Regions from separate parts of the Rhizobium sp. NZLR8 genome, predicted to be linked through region 2. Evidence: riboswitches for the same ligand, from Rfam matches in the RefSeq annotation. Region 2 holds a riboswitch; the other holds the start of a gene.

Region 1 (4,456 bases), on a different contig from region 2:
GATAGCTCACATTTCAATCGGTGCTTTCGATCGCGGTTTGCAGCGACCCCATCACAAGCGCGACAATCAAAAGTATCAGTGGACGATGTTGTATCACCGCAATGGTCCTCTCTCTACGAGAGAATTGAAAGGAGTGAACAGGATTTGGACCTGTCGCGATCCAGAGTGTCGGTTTATACAAGTTTGGCTCACTCAGTCGTCAGTTCTTCAAATCGTACCCGTCCTACCTTGGCCTTCAGCGAGAACTAGTGAGTTGATCTCGCTCTCGGCACAGCTATCGCTGTGCTCGCGTGGAGACCGTCGGCTGGCCTGAGCGGGAAGCCGATCAACCCAGTCGGTCATTCTGGAGATGGAACCCTATCCACCTTTACCTCTTCAACTATTTCCCCGTCCCCCGAACTCGACGCCATTTTTTTTGGCATCCGTCCGTCGATGCCCTGCAGCCAAGCTGCGCCGGCGTGATCGCAAGCGAGCCACGGCTACGGCCCACATTGTCCGCCTTCAAGCTTCTTGGCAGGCACGTTATGCGATTTCGATCAGGACACCTTGCTGCCCGCGAAAATGCGGCGAAGCCATTGTCGAATCTAAAGTCTAATCAAGCTTCACCAGCCGATTGGCCTGTTTCGACAGGCAGTTCCTTTGCTAAGCACTCCGCAAGCATTGCCGCTGTCGCAGCCGACAGTGTCCACCCCAGATGTCCATGGCCGGTGTTGTAAAATACACCCGGCATGCGACCTCGTCCAACCTTAGGCATCATATTCGGCATCATGGGCCGTAGACCTGCCCACGGCACGACTCGATTAGTGCCAACTCCTGGGAAGATCATGCGTGTCCAATCGACGAGAGGCTTGACTCGATCATTACGGATGTCCCAGTTCAGACCATTGAGTTCCGCCGTACCTGCAACTCGAAACCGGCCCATCCCCAGCCGACTGGTGACTATCTTGGCTCGATCATCAAGAAGGCTGACCCAAGGCGCCGACTGTTGAGAGATTTCATCATCCAGATGGACTGTGATCGAGTAACCTTTAACTGGATAGATGTTGAGGCGGTCACCCAGCATCGCCGCCAAATTGCGACTGGCCGAGCCCGCACAAACAACGATTGCATCGGCTTCGATCACCTGAGGCTCGCGTCCGGTCTCCGTCGTCGAGTAGGTTAACTGGAAGCGGCCGCGCCGCTCAATCCGATTTACCGTCGCATCGTACAAGAATTTTGCGCCCCGGTTCTCGCACGCCTTGGCAAGTCCGGTCGTGTACTTGTGAATGTCTCCGGTAGAATCCGAGGGCGTAAAGAATCCGCCATGGAAATTTCCGTGCAGAGTCGGCTCGATCGTCTTCATCTCGTTCGACGTCACCGGCTGACGGTCCAACCCTCCCTCAACAAGTAGGCGGTTTACCACGTTCGCGTGCTCAAAACCTTGCTTGTCCCAGTAAACGTGAATAATACCGCGACGAATGTGATCAAAGTCGATCTTTTCCTGTTCTGCTATTTCAAACATGAACTTGCGCGCAGCGATTGCCAATCTAGTTGTGGCGATAGTGTTCTCGCGATAGTTGGAAATGTTGGAGATAAATTCCGCCAGCCAGCTGTATTTATGCCAAGATGGCTTCGGGTTCATCAAAAAGGGAGCGTCCCTTCTGACCATCCACTTGATTCCCTTCAACAGGGTCGACCAGTGGTTCCATACTTCTGCGTTGCTGGCTGAAAGTTGTCCGCCATTAGCGAACGACGTTTCCATCGCTGCATAACGTTGTCGTTCCACGATGGTGACATTGTAGCCAGCGCGTAAAAGTGAGTAAGCCGTCGATACGCCAGCTATGCCGGCGCCAATTACAACAATCTTTCGCATTCTTGCTCTCCAGACAGATCAATAAGCGCAGATCTCAAAATCTGCGGCTGTCCCCAAATCTGTCCATTTACCTGAGAGCTTAACCGACGCGCTTGGCCTCGGCGTTCCCCTTCGGTGGACGCCCAAGGCGTCTCTCTCCAGAGTGTTCGAAAGTACGGTCACTTTTGCCTGAGAGTTTCCTTGGGGGGTTGCTCCGTCGGCGTCGGCGTATGCCGATCTCTCCCGTACCATCTTAAACGATATTGCCTCGGTTGCCGGCCTGTGTGATTTTCAGGCCGGCTTTTTGATTGAAGTCACGGCGATCAGATTGCTGCGGTGACGATGAATTCGACCTTGAATTTTGGCGTGGTCAGCTTGGCTTCGCTGGTGGCACGGGCCGGCGGGTTTGCCGGATCGATCCAGGCTTCCCAGACGGCATTCATTTCGGCGAAATCGGAGATGTCCGAGAGATAGATGACCGTCTGCAGGATCTTCGACTTGTCGCTGCCGGCAGCAGTGAGCAGGCGGTCGACGTCGGCAAGTGCGCTCTTGCATTGATCGGTGACACTCTCGCCTTGGCCGACCCGGCCGGCGAGATAGACGGTATTAGCGTGGATGACGGCGTTGCTCATGCGGGCGCCCGGTTCGATGCGCTGAATGCTCATGGACTTCTCCTGGAAAAATTGAGCTGCGATGGAGGCCCCGCACGAAAAGCGAGGCCGGGGAAAATCTTTAGCCGCGACGACGCTGGCTGTTTGAAACGCGCGTGCGACGTCTAGGTAGATTTAGTCGTGTCGGCTTGGCCGCGCATGATGGACTGGGCGAATGAGACAAGGACAGCCGCCGCCTCGGACACCTTCTCTGGAAGGAGTGCATGGCCAGCACCGTGAATGATTTCCAACGTTGTTAGGTGGCCTACACGGTCTCGCAAGAAGTCTTCTTCGGGGACGGGTGCGATCTTGTCAAATTCCGGCGCGACGTAAAGGACCGGGAGATTTTTACCCACTTCGGTCCAGCTACTGTCGGCGGTCGCGTTTGTCGCGGCGAGCTGGAATTGAGAGACCTCTGTGTGCCACCCGTTTAGCCATACGGAAGCATCATGCCCCGGAGCGAAGAAGTCGCGCTTCAAATAAAATAGACGATCTGCGTCCGGCTTGGAATTATCGGATACGACATTCACAGAAATCAGGAGTTCGGGCGATATCGTACTGCCGATAATCGCTGCGAGAAGTCCGACGGATCTTGTCATCGAAGGCCAATGATGGGCGAGAACGCGCGCGACCCAGTTGCCGAATGCGTGGCCCACCACAAACAATGCTTCGGGTTTTTCCGGCGCGCAATCAGCTTCGATTGCAGCAACGACATCGGCGGCAAGATCGATCAATGTGATGCCTTCGGTTGGCCCTGAGCTTGCGCCTATGCCGCGTGGCTGCGGTCGCAAAACACGAAAACCCGCCGCAGCAATCATTGGTGCGATTTCATCGAAATCCGAAGCGCCTCTCGCCAGCGAGGGGAGCAGGACAATACGTGGGCCTTTACCTTCGACTAGAAGTTCGACCTGGCCGTCAAGGGTTGGGATCAGTTTGCGTTCGAGGTTCGACATTTTTGCATCCTATTTGGTGGAAGCCGCGATAATCCGTTGAGATGGTAAGCTATAGTCTTGTAGGCAGCAGCAGTGTGGATCGTTGTCATTGCCGTTGGTAGCTACGTCCCACACTTTCCTCCCTACTGGGGCTTCGAGCTATCGAAAAATCTGGTAGAGGCCAAGGATGGGCGCGTCTGTATGGATTGATGCCAGTCGGAGAGCGTCGGGTATTTTTCTCGCCAACCGAGCTTCGGAAACCGAAAGTCAGCGTATTCAGCAACGATGGCCAATGTAATTGACGACAGCCCAAAAGGCTGTTGTGCAAGTCCCTCGACTGTCGCCTCCAGATTTGTCCATATCTTGCTTGCCTTCAGATTGAAGGCGTTGATGAGGGCAATCTGTTTTTCGGCCTTGAGAGATTCGATACGCCATTGCACTAACAGGTCGAGAAACCCATTGCACAGTGCGTGCAGCCGAAGCTCTTCGATCCGCCGCTCCGCCAAGGACGGAATGAGTTTAGCGCCGCCGGCCATATGATCGAGATACTCGATGATGACGAGGCTATCGTAGAGCACGGTCCCGTCATCGAGAACGAGGGTTGGGAGCTGCCCAAGCGGGTTGTATGGCAATAAAGCCGGGTCGGGCTTACTCGGCGCCACGCGAGTGGGAATCGTTTCTAGCCTGTCGCTCAGTCCTAGCTCATGTGCACTTACGACGACTTTTCTTACGAATGGTGATGTCGATGACCAATATAGTTTCATGAAGAAGAGCTCCTTGGCTATTAAACTGGAATATTGATCGATGCTCGCCTGTGACCAACATTGTTGCACTTGGTGAACAGCTTGCGATCACTCCAAAGCGCGGGTTATCGGATCGATCGTCAAAAGCATCTTCGCCCGCGCGCCATCGGTTCGATAGAATTGGAAAGCCGAGGGCATATGAAAGCTCCGCCGCCCTCTCCGAGCACGTCGCAATGATCCAAATCCAGGCGCGTAAACGTCCTATCGCAGGGGAGTTGGGGTGCTATGATCCTAAGTCGT
Region 2 (4,456 bases):
CGATGCCGTCCTTCAGCTGGCGCATCCGCATGACGTTGTCCTTGGTCACCATCTCGTGGATCTGAACCTCGCCTGCCGCAGGCGATGTCACGGATAGCAGCCGGTCGTCCGTCTGGCCGTTGTTCTTCACGGTGAAAAAGCCGCCGCCGACCGGCTGGCCGGGCAGCATCGCCTTGGCGAACCCGCCAGAGACTTCGAGATCGCCGGCCTTGACCGTTTCTCCAGCCGGTGCCGCAGCACCCATACCGGTCATACCGGACATGTCCATGCCGGCCATGTCGTCATGGTCATGGCCATGGTCTTCGCCGGCGACGACCTTCAGAAGCGGTGCCGGGCTTTTCATCCCATGCGCGTCGCCGCCATCCTTTGCCACCTGATCCCAGGCCTCGACCGTGTCACCGCACATCTGCGTCACCGGAAAGGCGAGCGAGGTGCCGGCATCGACGCCCGAAACCTTACCCTGGATGACGAAGGTGTCGTAGAAATCGTCGGAGAGATTGCCGTTCTTCCAGCGGATCTCGACCGCGCCTGTCTTCACCTTGTCGCCGTGATTGTCGTAGATCTTCTGGTAGTCGCCCTTGATCACCTCGAGCTCCCAGCCGGCCTTCGGCTGCGGCTTGGCGAAGACGAAGCCTTCCGGCAGCTTGACCCGCACTTCCGTGGTGGCCTTGCCGTCGCAGCCGTGCGGCAGCTGCAGCGTCGCGAGAATGGTGGTCTCCTCAGTCGCTTCCCTGTCGAGGAAGGTCACATGCGCTTCTGCGCCGGCGATGGCGGTCGCGGAAAGAAGGGCGGCAAGCGCGAATGTCTTGCCAAATGTCTTGCTAATCTTCATCGGATATCTCCTCGCCGGCCGCGAATTTCTCTCAGGCGGACCGGCATGCTGCATCATTAAGTGCGAAGGCAGATCAGCCGAGGATGGGAGGCGCGCGGGAATTTGCCCGGCTGACGGCGCGTGCACCGGTAACGGCGGCGGTTTCGATCGGCGAATTGACGAGCGAGGCGAGCTTGCGTTCGAGCCAGGAGCCGGCATCCGGTGCCGGTAGGATCACGGTGGCCGACAGCCGGCAGGCTTCGCAATTCGGCTTGAAGGAGGCGGTCTTGCCGTCTGCGTCCTTCACCGTGACGCAGAGCGAAGCGAAGCTGCCGTCGGGCAGCATATAGGCCGCCGCATGATAGCCTTCGGAGGCGACAGCCTGCGGCGGCTGATGGGCAAGACCGAGCAACGCGAAGCTCAATGCGCAAAGCATGCGCAAAAACAGCGTCGCTTTCAGTCCGGTCGGCCGCATGAGATCCCCTTCAACAGCAAGTCGCGATAGCCGGTTTACAGCCGAAATGCAAAAGCAGATTTGCTGCAGTTTAAGGCCGGATCGGTATAAGACGACAAAAATTTGCTCGGTGACGACATTTGCCGCTTGCCAAGAGCCACAACCGCCGGATAATTGCGCCAACCTTGTTGGGAGAATCCGGTGCTTTCGCCACCGGTGCCGAAGGAGCAACCGCCCCGGAAACTCTCAGGCAAAAGGACCAGCAAGGGGCAGACGGAACTCTGGAGAGAAGCGTTCTCGAAACGCTCGCCGAAGGGATAACAATCTCAGGCAAAGGGACAGAGGGGGCTCAGGAGAGAAGTGCGCAGCCGCGCCTTCAGATTTGAGCCCGTGCCTTCGCGAGAAGGCGCAAACCCCGGAGGCGTCTTTTGGACGATACTGCTGCCCTGAAGAAAACCCCGCTGCATGCCCTGCATCTCTCGCGCGGCGCCCGCATGGTGCCGTTCGCGGGTTACGACATGCCGGTGCAATATCCCGCCGGCGTCATGAAGGAGCACCTTCATACCCGCACCGAGGTCGGCCTCTTCGATGTCTCCCACATGGGCCAAGTCATCGTGAAGGCGAAATCCGGCAGCTACGAGGATGCCGCGCTGGCGCTCGAAAGCCTGGTTCCGGTCGATATCCTCGGTCTTGCCGAAGGCCGCCAGCGTTATGGCTTTTTCACCGACAACAGCGGCTGCATTCTCGACGACCTGATGATCGCCCATCTCGACGACCATCTTTTCGTCGTCGTCAACGCGTCCTGCAAGGAGGCCGATCTGGCCCATCTGCAGGCCCATATCGGCGACCGATGCGATATCACGCTGCTGAACCGCGCTTTGATCGCGCTGCAGGGACCGCGTGCGGTCGAGGTTCTCGCCGAACTCTGGGCCGACGTCGCAGCGATGAAATTCATGGATGTGCGCCACTGCCGCCTGCACGATGTTTCCTGTCTTGTCTCGCGCTCCGGCTATAGCGGCGAGGACGGTTTCGAAATCTCGATCCCGGCTGATAAGGCCGAGGATGTCACCATGCGGCTGCTCGAGCATCCCGATGTCCAGGCGATCGGCCTCGGCGCCCGTGACTCTCTGCGCCTTGAAGCCGGTCTCTGCCTCTATGGCAACGATATCGACACCACCACCTCGCCGGTCGAAGCAGCGCTGGAATGGGCGATGCAGAAGGCGCGGCGCACGGGCGGCGCACGCGCCGGCGGCTTCCCGGGCTCCGGCCGAATCCTTTCCGAACTCGAAAACGGCGCTGCCCGCCGCCGCGTCGGCCTGAAGCCGGAAGGCAAGGCGCCGGTGCGCGGCCATGCCAAGCTCTATGCCGATGCCGAGGGCAAGGTCGAAATCGGCGAAGTCACCTCGGGCGGCTTCGGCCCCAGCGTCGAAGGTCCCGTCGCCATGGGCTATGTTCCGGTCTCCCATGCAGCGGCCGGCACGCTCGTCTACGCCGAGGTGCGCGGCAAATATCTGCCGATCACCGTCAGCGCCCTGCCCTTCGTCACACCGACCTACAAACGCTAAAGCTTTTCCAGAGAGGACGAACAATGCTGAAATTTACCGAAGAACACGAATGGCTGCAGATCGAAGGCGGCGTTGCGACGGTTGGTATCACCAATTATGCCGTCGATCAGCTCGGCGACCTGGTTTTCGTCGAACTGCCGGAAGTCGGCGCGACCTTCTCCAAGAACGGCAATGCCGCGACAGTTGAATCCGTCAAGGCTGCCTCCGACGTCTATTGTCCGCTCGACGGAGAGATCACCGAGGTCAATCCGGCCATCGTTGCCGATCCGTCGCTGGTCAATTCCGATCCTAAGGGCGCCGGCTGGTTCTTCAAGCTGAAGCTTGCAAATGCCGCGGATGCCGACGGCTTGCTCGACGAGGCCGCCTATAAGGAGCTCACCGCGTAATGACGACGCCGACCGAATTCCAGTTCACCGATTATCAGCCCTACGATTTTGCCAATCGCCGTCACATCGGCCCCTCGCCGGCCGAGATGACCGACATGCTGAAGGTGATCGGCTATAACAGCCTCGACGGCTTGATCGACGCGACGTTGCCGCCCTCGATCCGCCAGAAGGCGCCACTCGTCTGGGGCGCGCCGATGACCGAGCGCGAGGCGCTCGACAAGCTGCGCGAGACCGCCAACAAGAACAAGGTGCTGGTGTCGCTGATCGGCCAGGGATACTACGGCACGATCACGCCGCCGGTCATCCAGCGCAACATCCTGGAAAATCCCGCCTGGTATACGGCCTATACGCCCTACCAGCCGGAGATCAGCCAGGGCCGCCTGGAAGCGCTTCTCAACTACCAGACGATGGTCTGCGACCTCACCGGCCTCGACGTCGCCAATGCCTCGCTGCTCGACGAGGCGACCGCCGCCGCCGAAGGCATGGCGATTGCCGAACGCGTCGCCAAGTCGAAGGCGAAGGCCTTCTTCGTCGATGCCGATTGCCATCCGCAAACCATCGCCCTGATCCGCACCCGCGCCGAGCCGCTCGGCTGGCAGGTGATTGTCGGCAATCCCTTCACCGATCTCGATCCGGTCGATGTCTTCGGCGCAATCTTCCAATATCCGGGCACGCATGGTCACGTCCATGATTTCACCGGCCTGATTGCCCGCCTGCACCAGGCCGGCGCCATATCGATCGTCGCCGCCGACATCCTGGCGCTGACGCTCTTGAAATCGCCCGGCGAAATGGGTGCCGATATCGCCGTCGGCTCCTCGCAGCGCTTCGGCGTCCCGGTCGGCTACGGCGGCCCGCATGCGGCCTATATGTCGGTCAAGGATGCCATCAAGCGCTCCATGCCCGGCCGTCTCGTCGGCGTTTCCGTCGATGCCCGCGGCAACCGCGCCTATCGCCTGTCGCTGCAGACCCGCGAGCAGCATATCCGCCGCGAGAAGGCGACGTCGAACATCTGCACCGCCCAGGTGCTGCTGGCCGTCATGGCCTCGATGTATGCGGTCTTCCATGGTCCCGAGGGTATCAAGGCGATCGCCCAGCAGGTTCACCAGAAGGCCGTGCTGATGGCCAAGGGCCTGGAAAAGCTCGGCTATAAGGTCGAGCCGGAAAGCTTCTTCGACACTATCACCGTCGATGTCGGCCACATGCAGGGGCTCATCCTGCGCGCCGCCGTTGCCGAAGGCGT

What was found. Region 2 has a riboswitch for glycine ahead of gcvT (glycine cleavage system aminomethyltransferase GcvT). Riboswitches for the same ligand answer to the same signal wherever they lie in the genome.
Region 1: linked by a shared signal. The riboswitch ahead of HJB89_RS30605 (D-amino acid dehydrogenase) and the one ahead of gcvT (glycine cleavage system aminomethyltransferase GcvT) in region 2 are both predicted to bind glycine.

The regions. Positions count from the first base shown of each region.
Region 1 is NZ_JABDVY010000021.1:76,929-81,384, forward strand. Features, by position in the region: gene HJB89_RS30600 (GlxA family transcriptional regulator) at 1-249, shown strand, start outside; gene HJB89_RS30605 (D-amino acid dehydrogenase) at 596-1,852, opposite strand; glycine riboswitch at 1,998-2,087, opposite strand; gene HJB89_RS30610 (RidA family protein) at 2,155-2,496, opposite strand; gene HJB89_RS30615 (alpha/beta fold hydrolase) at 2,607-3,434, opposite strand; gene HJB89_RS30620 (glutathione S-transferase family protein) at 3,557-4,177, opposite strand.
Region 2 is NZ_JABDVY010000018.1:8,215-12,670, forward strand. Features, by position in the region: gene HJB89_RS28420 (copper chaperone PCu(A)C) at 1-832, opposite strand, end outside; gene HJB89_RS28425 (hypothetical protein) at 906-1,286, opposite strand; glycine riboswitch at 1,445-1,533, shown strand; glycine riboswitch at 1,537-1,617, shown strand; gene gcvT (glycine cleavage system aminomethyltransferase GcvT) at 1,694-2,830, shown strand; gene gcvH (glycine cleavage system protein GcvH) at 2,854-3,216, shown strand; gene gcvP (aminomethyl-transferring glycine dehydrogenase) at 3,216-4,456, shown strand, end outside.